Regions from separate parts of the Streptomyces sp. NPDC014734 genome, predicted to be linked through region 2. Evidence: riboswitches for the same ligand, from Rfam matches in the RefSeq annotation. Region 2 holds a riboswitch; the other holds the start of a gene.
What was found. Region 2 has a riboswitch for glycine ahead of gcvT (glycine cleavage system aminomethyltransferase GcvT). Riboswitches for the same ligand answer to the same signal wherever they lie in the genome.

Region 1: another riboswitch for glycine. It lies ahead of gcvP (aminomethyl-transferring glycine dehydrogenase); the one in region 2 lies ahead of gcvT (glycine cleavage system aminomethyltransferase GcvT).

Annotation. Positions count from the first base shown of each region.
Region 1 covers NZ_JBIBYN010000034.1:6,353-13,863, reverse strand. Annotated here, with positions in the region: gene ACF1CT_RS34305 (DUF5999 family protein) at 1-91, shown strand, start outside; gene gcvP (aminomethyl-transferring glycine dehydrogenase) at 179-3,064, opposite strand; glycine riboswitch at 3,259-3,354, opposite strand; gene ACF1CT_RS34295 (PRC-barrel domain-containing protein) at 3,468-3,836, shown strand; gene ACF1CT_RS34290 (DNA polymerase IV) at 3,761-5,215, opposite strand; gene ACF1CT_RS34285 (MerR family transcriptional regulator) at 5,272-5,889, opposite strand; gene ACF1CT_RS34280 (bifunctional nuclease family protein) at 6,059-6,532, opposite strand; gene ACF1CT_RS34275 (MerR family transcriptional regulator) at 6,586-7,329, opposite strand; gene ACF1CT_RS34270 (FHA domain-containing protein) at 7,347-7,511, opposite strand, start outside.
Region 2 covers NZ_JBIBYN010000001.1:285,748-293,258, forward strand. Annotated here, with positions in the region: gene ACF1CT_RS01310 (ABC transporter substrate-binding protein) at 1-728, opposite strand, end outside; gene ACF1CT_RS01315 (ABC transporter permease) at 832-1,836, opposite strand; gene ACF1CT_RS01320 (enhanced serine sensitivity protein SseB C-terminal domain-containing protein) at 2,384-3,157, opposite strand; gene ACF1CT_RS01325 (enhanced serine sensitivity protein SseB) at 3,381-4,151, opposite strand; partial or broken gene ACF1CT_RS01330 (AAA family ATPase) at 4,395-5,063, opposite strand; glycine riboswitch at 5,243-5,340, shown strand; gene gcvT (glycine cleavage system aminomethyltransferase GcvT) at 5,481-6,656, shown strand; gene gcvH (glycine cleavage system protein GcvH) at 6,848-7,225, shown strand; gene glyA (serine hydroxymethyltransferase) at 7,246-7,511, shown strand, end outside.

The sequences.
Region 1 (7,511 bases), on a different contig from region 2:
CTTCGAGGACACCGGTGAGCTCCTCCCGGACGGACAGATCATCGCCCCGCACCGGCCTCCCGCGGGCGACCCGGTGATGAACGCCGCCTGACCTCGGCCGGTACGAACGGGGGCCGGCCCGGAGAACTCTCCGCACCGGCCCCGGCGCATGACCGTGTCACGCCCAGACGTTCACGCGTCAGTTGTCGTACTCGTCCAACGGCGGGCAGGAGCAGACGAGGTTGCGGTCGCCGAAGGCGCCGTCGATCCGACGCACCGGCGGCCAGTACTTGTCGGCGGCCGTGACTCCGGCCGGGAAGACCGCCGCCTCACGGCTGTAACCGTGCTCCCACTCCCCGCCCAGCATCGCCGCGGTGTGCGGAGCGTTGCACAGCGGGTTGTCGTCGGAGTTCCACTCGCCCGACGCCACCTTCTCGATCTCCCCGCGGATGGCGATCATCGTGTCGCAGAAGCGGTCGAGTTCCGCGAGGTTCTCGCTCTCGGTCGGCTCGATCATCAGGGTCCCGGCAACCGGGAACGACATGGTCGGCGCGTGGAAGCCGTAGTCGATTAGCCGCTTGGCGATGTCGTCGACGCTGACACCGGTGGCCTTGGAGACCGGCCGCAGGTCCACGATGCACTCGTGCGCCACCAGCCCCGCGGGGCCGGTGTACAGGATCGGGAAGTGCGGTTCGAGGCGCTTGGCGATGTAGTTGGCGGCCAGCACGGCGACCTGCGTGGCCCGCTTCAGCCCCTCCCCGCCCATCAGACGGACGTACGACCAGGAGATGGGCAGGATGCCCGCCGAACCCCACGGGGCGGCCGAGATTGGCCCGACTCCGGTGTCGGGACCCGCCGAGGGCTGCAGCGGGTGGTTGGGCAGGTACGGCGCAAGGTGCGCGCGCACACCGACCGGGCCGACGCCCGGGCCGCCGCCGCCGTGCGGGATGCAGAAGGTCTTGTGCAGGTTCAGGTGCGAGACGTCGCCGCCGAACCTGCCCGGCTTCGCGAGACCGACCAGCGCGTTGAGGTTGGCGCCGTCGACGTACACCTGGCCACCGGCGTCGTGCACCTCGGCGCAGATGTCGGCGACGTGCTCCTCGAACACCCCGTGCGTCGACGGGTACGTGATCATGAGCACGGCGAGCTCGTGGCGATGCTTCTCGATCTTGGCGCGCAGGTCCTCGACATCGACCGCGCCGTCGTCGGCGGTCTTCACCACGACGACCTTCATGCCGGCCATCACGGCGCTCGCCGCGTTGGTGCCGTGCGCGGAGGACGGGATGAGGCAGATGGTCCGCTGCTCGTCCCCGTTGGCCCGGTGGTAGGCGCGGACCGCGAGGAGGCCGGCGAACTCGCCCTGCGAGCCGGCGTTCGGCTGGATGGACACGGCGTCGTACCCGGTCACCTCGGCGAGACGCTCCTCCAGCTCACCGATGAGGGTGAGGAAGCCCTGTGCCTGCTCGGCCGGGGCGAAGGGGTGCAGGGCACCGAACTCGGGCCAGGTGATCGGCTCCATCTCGGTGGTCGCGTTCAGCTTCATGGTGCAGGAGCCGAGCGGGATCATGCCGCGGTCCAGGGCGTAGTCCCGGTCGGCGAGCCTGCGCAGGTAGCGCAGCATGGCCGTCTCGGAACGGTGCTGGTGGAAGACCGGGTGGGTGAGGATCTCGTCGGTGCGCAGCAGGTCCCCGGGCAGCGCGTCGGCGGTCGTCGCGTCCAGCGCGTCGATGTCGCCGTCGGCGCCGAAGGCGGCCCAGACCGCGGTGATCTGCGCACGTGTGGTGGTCTCGTCGCAGGCGAGGGAGACCTGGTCGGCGTCGACGAGCCGCAGGTTGACACCGCGCCCGCGGGCGTCGGCCACGACGGCGGCGGCCCTGCCCGGCACCCGCACGGTGAGGGTGTCGAAGTAGCTGCCGGTCACGACCTCGGTGCCGGAGGCCCGCAGCCCCTCGGCGAGGACCGTGGCGTAGCGGTGGGTGCGCCGGGCGATGGTGCGCAGCCCGTCCGGGCCGTGGTAGACGGCGTACATCCCGGCCATGACGGCCAGCAGCACCTGGGCGGTGCAGATGTTGCTGGTCGCCTTCTCGCGGCGGATGTGCTGTTCACGCGTCTGCAGAGCGAGCCGGTATGCCCTGTTGCCGTCCGCGTCGACGGAGACACCGACGAGGCGACCGGGCAGGCTGCGGGCGAACTTCTCGCGCACGGCCATGAAGCCGGCGTGCGGTCCGCCGAAGCCCATCGGGACACCGAAGCGCTGCGTGGTGCCGACCGCGATGTCCGCGCCCAGGTCTCCGGGGGAGGTGAGCAGGGTGAGGGCCAGCAGGTCGGCGGCGACGGTGACGACCGCGCCGAGTTCGTGGGCCCGCTCGATGACGGGGCGGATGTCGCGCACCGCCCCGGAGGCACCCGGGTACTGCACCAGTACGCCGAAGACGCCGCGCTCGGCGATCTCGGCGGGGATGCCGTCGGCGAGGTCGGCGACGACAACCTCCACGCCGGCCGGCTCGGCGCGGGTCTCGATGACGGCGATCGTCTGCGGCAGGGCGTCGGAGTCGACGAGGAAGACGCCGTTCCTCACCTTGCCGACCCGTCGCGACAGCGCCATCGCCTCGGCGGCGGCGGTGCCCTCGTCGAGCAGGGAGGCGCCGGAGGTCGGCAGCCCGGTCAGCTCGGCGACCATCGTCTGGAAGTTGAGCAGCGCCTCCAGCCGGCCCTGCGAGATCTCCGGCTGGTACGGCGTATAGGCCGTGTACCAGGCGGGGTTCTCCATGACATTGCGGAGGATCACCGGCGGGGTGAAAGTGCCGTAGTAGCCGAGCCCGATCATCGGGGCCAGCACCTCGTTGCGATCGGCCAGGTCACGCAGCTCGGCGAGCACCTCGGCCTCGGTGCGGGCGCCCGGCAGCCCGAGCGCCTCGGCGCTCTTGATGACATCGGGCACCGCGGCCGCGGTCAGCTCGTCCAGCGATCCGTATCCGACCTGGGCGAGCATCTTCGACTGCGCCTCGGCGTCGGGTCCGATGTGGCGCTGTTCGAACGGGATGCCCTGCTCCAGCTGGGAGAGCGGAGTGCGACGGGGGGTCATGGTGGAGGCCTCCTGGTCTGTCACGACCTGCGAGGGGCACCCCGGCGCGGGTGCCCGAACGGCCTCCCCCTCTGTCATCTCAACCTGAGAGCTTCACCGGCACACGCTGCGGAGCACCGGCTTTCACCGTCGGTGAGGAAGGGGACCATATCGGCGCTCGGCCGCACGGAACCCGCCCTGCTTTCCAGAGTGACCTCGTCCGTGCGGTACGGGGGCCTGAGAGATTCCGGGGAGGATTTGCTCCTTCGGCGCCCTCGGATCGCTTCCGAAGGCTCTCCCGCACGGGGTCAGCGGCCGCCACCAGCCTACCAGCGGGGGTCATGGCCGAATTCTCGAGTGGCCGATCCCCCGGTTGTGCATTTCTGTAGTGCTTGTGGAGTAGCCGCGACCAGTGGGAGGGACCGTGCAGACCGACATCGATCCGCGCAGCCTGATCGGCCGCAAGGCGTTCGACCGCGAGGGAACCAAGATCGGAACCGTGGACGAGGTGTACCTCGACGACGCGACCGGTGTGCCCGAGTGGGCGGCCGTGCGCACCGGACTCTTCAGCCGGGACGCGTTCGTCCCGCTGGAACCCAGCGAGTTCGTCGAGGACACCCTCCGCATCCCCTTCGACCGCGCTCTGATCAAGGACGCGCCGGACTTCGGTGTCGGCCGTCATCTCTCGCCTGAGCAGGAGCTCCAGTTGTACCGGCACTACGGTCTGGACTCGGTTCCCGAGGAAACCGCTCCGGACAGGGACTTCGGCAGACTGGCCGGCCAGGAGGAATAGTCCACCGGGTTCCGCACCAGCGGCAGCGGCTCGGCCGACCGCAGTTCCGGGTCGTCGATGCGGAACGTACGCACCCTGCCGGGAGCCGATTCCGGTTCCTCGAACCGCACGGTCACCCGGCCGACGCCGCTGCCCTGGACCCAGCCGTGGCCGTAGGCGTCGTGGTGCACGTCGTGACCGGCCCGCCACTGCCGGGCGGCGAGTTCTTCGGCAGCCTCAAGAACCGTCCGGTCCGCCTCCGCGCCCGCCGCCCCGCGCCCCTCCTCGCCTTCCGTCCCGGCCGTCCCTCCTGCTTCCGCCCGCGCGTCGGCTGCCTGCGCGAACAGGTCCTCCTGCGTGTAGTCGGCCAGGCCCGTGACGCCCACGCCCAGGAGCCGGACGCCTCCCGTGGTGTCCACGGCCTCCAGGAGCCGCGCGGCGGCCTCCCGTACCACCCCGGGGTCGTCCGTGGGCCCACGGAGCGTCTCCGAGCGTGTGAGGGTGGAGAAGTCGTAGCGGCGCACCTTGAGCACGACCGTCCGCCCGGACCGCCCCGCCCCGCGCAGCCGCTGCACACACCGGTCGGCCAGCCGCTCCACCTCCGCCCTGACCCTGACCCGGTCGTGCAGGTCCGCGTCGAAGGTGTCCTCGACGGAGACCGACTTCGCGTCCCGTTCGGCCACCACGGGCCGGTCGTCGTGTCCGAGGGCCATCAGGTGGAGCGAGCTGCCGTGCGCCTTTCCGAGCAGACGCACGAGTTCCGCCTCACCCGCCCGGGCCAGGTCGTCGACCGTGGTCATCCCGGCCCGGCGCAGATGGTCGGCCGTGGTGGGTCCGACGCCGGGGAGGGTCCGTACGGGCATGGGCGCGAGCAGCTCCCGTTCGGTCCCCGGCTCGATGAGCCTCAGGCCGTTCGGTTTCGCCTCCTCCGACGCGATCTTGGCCACCATCTTGGAACCCGCGAGCCCGACCGAGCCCGTGAGCCCGGTGACGGCCCGGATGACCGCGCGCAGTTCCTTTCCGATGGCCAGCGCGGAGACCGTGTCGCCGGCCGTCCCGCCGGCCTCCAGGTCGACGAACGCCTCGTCCAGGCTGAGCGGCTCCACCAGCGGGGAGAGCCGCCCCAGCAGTTCCATGACCTGGTCGCTGACCGCTCGGTACAAGTGGAAGCGCGGCACCAGGTAGGCCGCGTTGGGCGCCAGCCGTCGCGCCTGCGCCATGGGCATCGCCGAATGCACTCCGAGGCGCCGGGCCTCGTAGGACGCGGTGGCGACGACTCCGCGCGGCCCCAGACCGCCCACCACCACCGGTCTGCCGCGCAGGCTCGGCTTCGCCGCCTGCTCCGCGGAGGCGTAGAAGGCATCCATGTCCAGGTGGAGGATGGTGGGCGCGGCTCTCACAACAACCGATGCTGCCCCATGGCACTGACAATCGCCGCGCCCGCCCGCCCACCGGGTCAGCCGGCGCGGTTGCGCCGCCGCGCGAGCTCGTCCGCGGGGTTGTTCCCGATCAGCGTCTCGCCGGTGTCCACCCGCTCGCCGTGCAGCTGGGACAGTGCGGCGTCGACGTCGTGCCACACCACGCCCACGGCGATGCCGAAGACTCCCTGACCGCCCTGGAGCAGGCTGACGACCTCGTCTGGCGACGAACACTCGTAGACCGTGGCCCCGTCGCTCATCAGCGTCATCCGCTCCAGGTCCTGGAACCCGCGGGCCCGCAGATGCTGAACCGTGGTGCGGATGTTCTGGAGGGCGACCCCGGTGTCCAGGAAGCGCTTGACGATCTTCAGAAGGACGACGTCCCGGAAACTGTAGAGCCGCTGCGTTCCCGAGCCGTACGCCGGACGCACACTCGGCTCCACCAGCCCGGTGCGCGCCCAGTAGTCGAGTTGCCGGTAGGTGATCCCCGCGGCCGCACACGCCGTCGGCCCCCGATATCCGACGCCGTCGGCCGATGCCATGCCGTCCCCCGCCACCGCGGCCGGTTGAACCGGTCGCCCGATGGTCCGGTCGGCCGTACTCCCCTGCTGCGGATACGGCCCACCGGCTGCCGTACCGTCGCCGCTGCTTCTCACGCCGACCTCCGTCCTTGACCTGCCATCTCGAAGGTAGGCAGTCACCCGGAGTGCGTCAACGATCGCCACACTCGGCACGCCGAGTGATAATCACCCCGAGGGTGGTTTCCCGCGCCGCGCGAGCGGGAAAGGCTTGCCGGATGCACTGACATCGGCCCTCGCGGAACGGTCACTGGCTGTTGGTGCCGAAGTCCTCCGGTGAGATCTGGTCGAGGAACTCGCGGAACTTCTCCACCTCGTCCTCCTGCTCGTCCGGAATGGCGATGCCCGCGTCGTCCAGCACACCGTCACTGCCGTAGATCGGCGTTCCGGTCCTCAGCGCGAGGGCTATGGCGTCGGACGGGCGCGCACTCACCTCGACCCCACTGGCGAAGACCAGCTCCGCATAGAAGACCCCTTCCCGCAGATCCGTGATGCGGACCTCGGTCAGCTCCTGGCCGACGGCCTGGAGCACGTCCTTGAAGAGGTCATGGGTCAGCGGCCTGGCCGGAGTCATGCCCTGCTGGGCGAAGGCGATCGCGGTCGCCTCACCAGGACCGATCCAGATCGGGAGGAACCGGTCGCCTCCCACTTCACGCAGGAGCACGATCGGTTGATTGGAGGGCATTTCCACCCGGACACCCACAACGTCGAGCTCGTTCACACAGCAACCCTAGGACGTGCCCGGCAGGTTTGGATAGTCGGGCACCGGCTCGATCAGTGGAGCCGGATCCCCAGCGCGGTCTGCACGAGGGCGGAATGAAGCCTCACCGACAGTTCCGCGAGCTCTTTCGCGGTGGCCTCCGCATGTGCTCTGGTCTGCGGATTCCGATGCCGGCGCAGGGGTGCGACGACCTGCTCGATGAGTCCGGCCTCGCGGTCCGCCGCCGCTCTCATGGCCCGCAGATGACGCGGTTCGAGACCGAACCGGCCCAGATCCGCCACCAGCCTCGCCACCGTCACCATCTCGGCGTCGTAGCCGCCGTCGGCGGTAGGGACGACGAGGCCGTACGACTCCCACTCGTCGAGGTCGCCCTCGTCGACCTCGGCGGCCGCGATCAGCTCGGCGCGGCCGATCCGCGCGGCGGTCGGCCGTCCCGGCTCCCCGTCCCGGCCGCCGTCGGCAAGGTCCCGCGGACCGCCGCCGGACGGCAGCGCCGACTGTTCGCCACGGGCGAGCGCGTCCAGATGCTCACGGATGACCTTCAGCGGAAGGTAGTGGTCCCGCTGCATCCGCAGCACCTGGGAGAGCCGCTCCACGTCGGCCGCGCGGAACTTGCGGTAGCCGGACGGGGTGCGCTGCGGCTCGACGAGCCCCTCGGCCTCCAGGAAGCGAATCTTGGAGATCGTGACCTCGGGAAACTCGTCCCGCAGCTTCAGCAGCACCGTACCGATGCTCATGGGACGGTCGTCGGCGGTGGCGGTGCCGTTTCCGGCACCGCCCGTCGGTGTTCTCAGCATGGACCTTCCCTGACGGGTCAGATGCCCCGCTGGCTCGCGTAGAAGACCAGCCGGTACTTGCCGATCTGCACTTCGTCGCCACTGGACAGCGCGACGGAATCGATGCTCTCCCGGTTGACGTAGGTGCCGTTCAGGCTCCCCACGTCACCGACCGTGAAGCTGCCGTCGGGGCCGCGGCGGAA
Region 2 (7,511 bases):
CCCGAGGAGAACGGCCGCTGGGTGTACTTGGCCTTGGTGTCCTCCGACGCCTTCACGGGCGAGCCGGACGGCATGGCGAGGAACTGCTCGAAGTCACCGTTGGGCTTGGGCAGCTTGAAGACGATGGTGTTGTCGTCGGGCGTCTCGATCGCCTTCAGGCCGAGCTTGTCCGGCGACGAGTCCTTGTACGGGCCCTTGTACTCGCCCTTCGGGTCCAGCGTCTGCTTCAGGTACTGCGGGCCACCGGTGATGGTGTCCGTCGCCCAGATGCGCTCGATGCCGTACTTGATGTCCTTGGAGGTCAGCTTGGAGCCGTCCTCCCAGGTGAGCCCCTCGCGCAGCTTGTACGTGTACGTCTTGCCGCCGTCCGTGATCTCACCGGGGCCGGTGGCGAGGTCGCCGACCAGCTTGGTGGAGGCGACGCCCGGCTTGGTGTCGTACGTGACCAGCTGACGGGTGTAGAAGCGCATGAAGTCCCACACCATGCCGTAGTAGGCACGCTGGGGGTCGGCGGAGTCCAGGTCCTGCTTGCCGACCATCTTCAGCGTCCCGCCCTTCTTGGCGGACGGGTTGGCGACCTTGTTGAACGCCGCGTTGTAACCGGCGGCCTTCGCCTTGCTGTCGCCGCTGTCGCCGTCGCCGCCGCCGCACGCCGTGGTGGTCATCAGCGCCGCGACCACGAGGGCCGCACCAGCGGTGAGCCGTCGTTTCGTGGAAACTGTGGACATTTCTCGCAACCTCCGAGATCGAGGTCCCAGGCCGTTGCTTGCCGGAGAACCATGGGAAGAGCCACCTGACAGTGCGGCAGGGGCAAGTCGTGGGCTATCGGGTCTATCGGGTCCCCTTGGGGTCCAGGGCATCGCGCAGCCCGTCCCCGAAGAGGTTGAAGGCCAGTACGGTGATGAAGATCGTCACGCCGGGGAAGACCATGAACATCGGGTCGTGCTCGTACGTCTCCAGGGCGTCGCGCAGCATGCCGCCCCAGGAGGCCGTCGGCGGCCGGACACCGGCGCCGAGGAAGCTCAGGGCCGCCTCGGTGAGGATGTTGGTGGGGATCATGAGCGTCGCGTAGACGGTGATCGGCGCCACGAGGTTCGGCAGCAGTTCACGGAAGAGGATGTGCCCGCGCCCGCCGCCGAGGCTCCGGGCGGCCTCCACGTATTCGCGTTCGCGCAGCGAGAGCGTCTGCCCCCGGACGATGCGTCCCACATACGGCCAGCCGAAGAAGCCGATGACGGCCACGAGTACGGCGATCCGCACCCCGCTGCCGGTGAGGCCGAGGAGGTCGTCGGGCAGGACCGAGACCAGGGAGATGATGAAGAGCAGCTGCGGGAAGGAGAGCAGCACGTCCATCACCCGGCTGATCACCGCGTCGATCCAGCCGCCGAAGTAACCGGCGATGATCCCGAAGAGGGTGCCGAGGGCCACGGCGACCAGAGCCGCCAGGAACGCCACGAGCAGCGAGATCCGGGCCCCGTAGACGATCCGGCTGAACACGTCCCGGCCCTTGTTGGGCTCGACGCCGAAGAGGAAGTCTCCGCTCACGCCGCCGAGGGAGCCCGTGGGCAGGTTGGTCAGCGGATCGAGCTTGTCCTGGTGGAAGTCGTTGGGCGGATGTCCCAGCAGACCGACGATCAGCGGTGCGAAGACCGCCACCGCGATCAGGACGAGGACAACGATGCCACCCGTCAGAGCGACCTTGTCCTGCTTGAGACGGTTCCAGGCGATCTGCTTGAGGGACCGTCCCTCGACCTTCTTCGCCCCGGAGTCGGCCGCGGGACCACCGGTCGTGTGCGGATCCGCTTCCGTGGTCGGCTCGTGCAGTGGTGCCGTCATCGTGGCAAGGACCCCTCTCAACCGGCGGTGGCCGGGCCGAACTGGCCGCTGTGGCGGCGCGGATCAGTCAGTCGTACGCAGAGGCGGCAAGACGCCCTTGCTGCGGGAGTCTTCATTGCGGGCGCGCGACGTAGCCATACCGACAGGCGAATGGATGCCTAACCGTGATGCGGTCCAGTGTGTTCCGTTATCCGGACGCACGTGAACGCCCGTCGAACACAGGTCAGTTGAGGTTCAACGGGACGTCGCCCCCCATACGTCCAGCTTTCATCACCAGGCGGCACCAGAGCGGAGATTCCTCGACATGCGAGTCATGTGACATCTGATCCGGGCATCGCGGACGTACATCCGCGTTCCGGGTACCGGGCGGATACAACTTACCTTCGGACGAGGTGACTTGCGGCGCACGCCCGGGCCGGTCGAGGCACCCGGAAGGGACTCGGCAGCCGCCGTGCGGGCGGCCGTACGGGGCGCGCGGCGGATCGCGGCTCGCGTTCCGCGGGAGTGGATACGCGTCCTGCGGGAACGGATACGCGTCCCGCAGGGCTCAGTACGCGCTCCGCGACGGCGGATAGCCGTACCCGGCCGCCGGCACGTGGGCCTCGCGGTCGTAGAACGGGCGGGAGTTGGCGCGCAGCCACATCGCGACCGGGTCGTACTCGTCGGACATCGCGACGGTGGAGACGGGCAGCCCTTCCGGGACCGCCCCCACCGACTGCTGCATCATCGCGCGCACCGCGTCGACGGAGGGGCGGCTGGTGTCGTACAGGTCGAGGCCGATGGCGAGGTACGGCGTGCCGAGCGCGGGCTGCACCCAGGCGCGGCGCAGCGAACGGATCGCGGGGGTGTGATGGGCGTTCTGCGACAGCAGGGCGTAGAACTGCGGGATCTCGATGGCCGGTTCGGTGAGCCGGAGCGGGCCGGCGGGCATCCGGTCGAGGCCGGTGGCGATCCGGCGCAGGTCCAGCCAGGGGATGCCGACACCGCCGCCCGGGGCGTGCGGGTTGAGCCAGATCCCCCAGCGGTCGGGGAACAGCGCGCGGGCGATGTCGTGGCCGGTGACCACTTCGTGGGCCCGGTTCCAGCCGCTGGCCGAGAGCTCCTGGGCGGAGGTCACACAGGGGGCGTAGCCGAGGCCGTCGATCTCCATGTTCCCGTACTGGGCGTCGGGCGAACCCGCGCGGCCGTGCCAGAGGAGCATCCAGATCCGGCCGTCCGCGAGGGCCTGGAGCAGCGCCTCGTACGCGTCGTAGCGCCCGGGCGTCACCTGGCGCAGCATGTGCTCGACCTGTCCGGCCGCCGCGGTGCCTGACGCACTCACCTGGTCCCGCCCCCCTCTTCGATCCACTGTGCCGGCCCGCCGCTCCCGGGGCACACGGGAGCGGCGGATGCCATGGCACCCGCCATCAAACCAGCTTAGGCGCCGGTACTGACACCGGCTTGACGCCTCGGGCCGGTACGGTGCCCCGCTCCGGCCGCCGCGGGCCGGTCCGCGCGCCACGCGCCCCGCGCCACCGTTCCACGCCCCGCACCACCCTCGCGCGCTACCGTTCCGCGCGCCGGTAGAACGGACGGAGCCTGTCCCGCATCCAGTCGCCGACCGGGTCCTGGGTCATGTCGAGCAGGACCAGATTCACCGGCCAGGGCACCGCCACGCGGCCCAGCGCCCGGCCCAGCGCGTCCATCGGGGCGCTCTGGGCGGAACCGTCCCAGGTGGACAGCTCGACGCCGACGAAGAGGACGGGCTCACCGCCCTCGACGCTGGCCAGCGCCCGGCGGGCGGTGAGTACGACGCCGCTCTCCTCGAACTCACCGGCCGCCGCGGAGAGGAAGTCGATGGGTTCCTCCTGCCAGTCCGGTTCGTACAGGCGGACCCGGCCCCCGCTCGCCGCTCCGTCCAGCGGGGTGCGTCCGGCCCGGCAGAGCTCGGCCACGGCGGGCGGCGGCACCGGCACCCCGACCGCGCCACCGGGGTTCACGGCGATGCCGAGCTGCGGGGGCAGGCCGCGGGCGAAGTCGCGGGCGGGCGCGACGGCGAAGGACATCTGGTTGCCGACGCAGCTGAGGAACTGCTGTTCGGAGCTGTACACGGGAACGAACGCGGCGCCGTCGATCTCCAGCGTCGGCAGGTCCAGGTCGGCCGATTCGGGACCGCCGCCGTTCGGCAGGGGCACCCAGACCTGACTGCGTCCGAGCACCTCGACGAGGCGCCCGCCGGCCTCCGCCGCGCCCACCGAGGCCATCAGCACCTCTTCGAGCTCATTGGCCGGCCATCCGTGCTGCGGATGGGACTGGACCTGTCCCGGAATGTCCACTGCTTCCCCTTCTCGCCCGAGCCTCACGACCTCACCCACGCCCGTCGCGGCGTCCGTCGGGGATGGGGTCGTCACCGCAGAAGGTTAGCGACCCCGCCCACGAGGGGTGGCGGAACGGGGAGCGGGGTCCGGTTCCTGCGCGTCCGGGGCGAAGGCACGGGCGCCGAGGGCCGCGACCTCGCCGCCCGTCTCGGTCGGGGCCGTGGCGGGTGTCCCGGACGGTCCCCCGAATCCGCGTGGAACGTCCGCGAAGACGATCCGGCGCAGCGGCCCGGCCGCCTCCCGGTCCAGCAGCACCACCGACGCGCAGCCGGGCGGCGGCAGCCCGTTCCCGGCGTCCCGCAGCAGCCTGCCGACGGCCCTGCGGTGCCGGGCGAAGGCGTACCCGGAAACGCCCCGGCCGCGCTCCCGCTGGCCCTCCCGCGCGGTCTGCGGCGTGACGTCGAGCAGCAGCAGGTGGAGGGCCCGACCCCGCCGCCGCGCGTGCCGGGCCAGCCAGCGGCGCACCCAGGCCTGGGTTCCGCAGTCGTGGACGACGACGGACTCCCCGGAGCGCAGGGCCCTCCACAGCCCCGCGTAGTGGGCGAGGCGGACGAGCGGGCGGTAGAGGGCGTAGGGCAGCGGGCGGGGCATCAGCCGCGCCCAGCGGTCCCGGGTGTTCTGGGAGTCGACGGTGCGGACCGCGGTCACCCGCCGGATCAGTGTCGACTTGCCGCTGCCGGGAAGTCCGGATACCACCACCACGTCGCCCGCGGCGAAGCGCAGGACGCGCGGGGCCCGCCCGCCGCGCCGCCGCAGGTCGCGCACGACGGGCGGGGGCCGGTCGAGCGATTCCGCGGCCGGGCCCCCGGGCTGCGCGGGCATCGCACCGCCGGCGGTCCCGGCGCTCGTCGCATACCGCCGTAACGTCATCGCGCTCCCCCTGTCGGGTGTCCACCCATGCGCCGAAGTGTAAAGAAAAGGTAATGCGACACAACCGTCCACGCCGTCGGATCCGGCACGGGACCCCCGGTCGGTTTCCGTCCGGGACCGGCGCCCCGCTCCGGCGCGATGCGTGCGATGATGACCCCGCCAACTGCATAAAGGCCGCTTGAATCCGCGCGGGAGAGTTCCGGTCACTGCATGTGCCGGGCGCCGAAGGAGCAAGTTCCTCCCTTGAATCTCTCAGGCCCCGTACCGCACGGATGAGGCAGATCTGAAAAGCGGGCCGCTTCGCGGCTCCACCCAAGGTGCAAGCCGAACCCTTCGGGGGCTCTCGGCGAACCTCTCAGGTTCCGATGACAGATGGGGAGGGTCCGTCCTCGTCGTCATGCCCCGGGAGCCACATCCATGAGCACCGCACCCCGCCAGACCGCCCACCCGTCTCCCAGCACCACCCTGCCCGAAGGTGCTTCGCGCCACAGCCCCCTTCAGGACCTGCACCGTTCGCTGGGCGCGACCATGACCGACTTCGCCGGCTGGGACATGCCGCTGCGGTACGGCAGCGAGCGCGAGGAACACCAGGCCGTCCGCACCCGGGCCGGTCTCTTCGACCTGTCCCACATGGGCGAGATCACCGTCACCGGCCCGCAGGCCGTGGACTTCCTGAACTTCGCGCTGGTCGGCAACATCGGCACCGTCGCCGCCGGCCGCGCCCGCTACACGATGATCTGCGCCGAGGACGGCGGCATCCTGGACGACCTGATCGTCTACCGGCTCGGCGGGGCCGACGCCCCCGAGTACATGGTCGTCGCCAACGCGGGCAACGCCCAGATCGTGCTGGACGCGCTGACCGCCCGGGCCGAGGGCTTCGACGCCGAGGTGCGCGACGACCGCGACGCGTACGCGTTGCTCGCCGTCCAGGGCCCCGAGTCCCCCGCCATCCTGGCCTCCGTCACCGACGCCGACCTGGACGGCCTGAAGTACTACGCCGGGCTGCCGGGCACGGTCGCCGGGGTTCCCGCGCTGATCGCCCGTACCGGCTACACCGGCGAGGACGGCTTCGAACTGTTCGTCGACCCCTCCCACGCCGAGGGGCTGTGGAAGGCTCTCACCGAGGCGGGCGCCGCGCACGGCCTGGTCCCGTGCGGCCTCTCCTGCCGCGACACGCTGCGCCTGGAGGCGGGCATGCCGCTCTACGGCCACGAGCTGACCACCGAGCTGACCCCGTTCGACGCCGGGCTCGGCCGGGTCGTGAAGTTCGAGAAGGAGGGCGACTTCGTCGGCCGCGAGGCGCTGAGGGCCGCCGCCGAGCGCGCCGAGTCCGCCCCGCCCCGCAAGCTGGTCGGGCTGATCGTCGAGGGCCGCCGGGTCCCGCGCGCCGGCTACTCCGTGGTGGCCGGGGGCGAGGTCATCGGCGAGGTCACCTCGGGCGCCCCCTCCCCCACCCTGGGCAAGCCGATCGCGATCGCGTACGTGGACGCCGCGCACGCCGCGCCCGGCACCGAGGGCGTCGGCGTGGACATCCGGGGCAACCACGAGCCGCTCGAAGTCGTGGCCCTGCCGTTCTACAAGCGCCAGAAGTGACACCGGCGCCGCACGAACCCCACGGGCCGACATCGGCACCACGCCCGACACCGCCCCACACCACCGACGCCATCCGGCGACGCCCGACGCCGGAACTCGGCGTCCGCCCGTCCCGAAAGTGACGCAGTCGCGTCTCACACCGTAAGACCACCGTTCATCAGCACTGCCCCACGTACAGGAGAATTCAGGTCATGAGCAACCCCCAGCAGCTGCGTTACAGCAAGGAGCACGAGTGGCTGTCGGCCGTCGAGGACGGTGTGGCCACGATCGGCATCACCGAGTTCGCCGCCAACGCCCTCGGCGACGTCGTCTACGCGCAGCTCCCCGAGGTCGGTGACACGGTGACCGCGGGCGAGACCTGCGGCGAGCTGGAGTCGACCAAGTCGGTGAGCGATCTGTACTCGCCGGTGACGGGCGAGATCACCGCCGCGAACCAGGACGTCGTGGACGATCCGTCGCTGGTGAACTCCGCCCCCTTCGAGGGCGGCTGGCTGTTCAAGGTACGTGTCGCGGAGGAGCCCGAGGACCTGCTCTCCGCCGACGAGTACACCGAGTTCTCCGGCAACTAAAGACCCCAAGGGACCACCTGATGTCGCTTCTCAACTCCTCCCTTCACGAGCTGGACCCGGACGTCGCCGCCGCCGTCGACGCCGAGCTCCACCGACAGCAGTCCACCCTCGAAATGATCGCCTCGGAGAACTTCGCTCCGGTCGCGGTCATGGAGGCCCAGGGCTCCGTCCTCACCAACAAGTACGCCGAGGGCTACCCCGGTCGCCGCTACTACGGCGGCTGCGAGCACGTCGACGTCGTCGAGCAGATCGCCATCGACCGGATCAAGGCGCTGTTCGGCGCCGA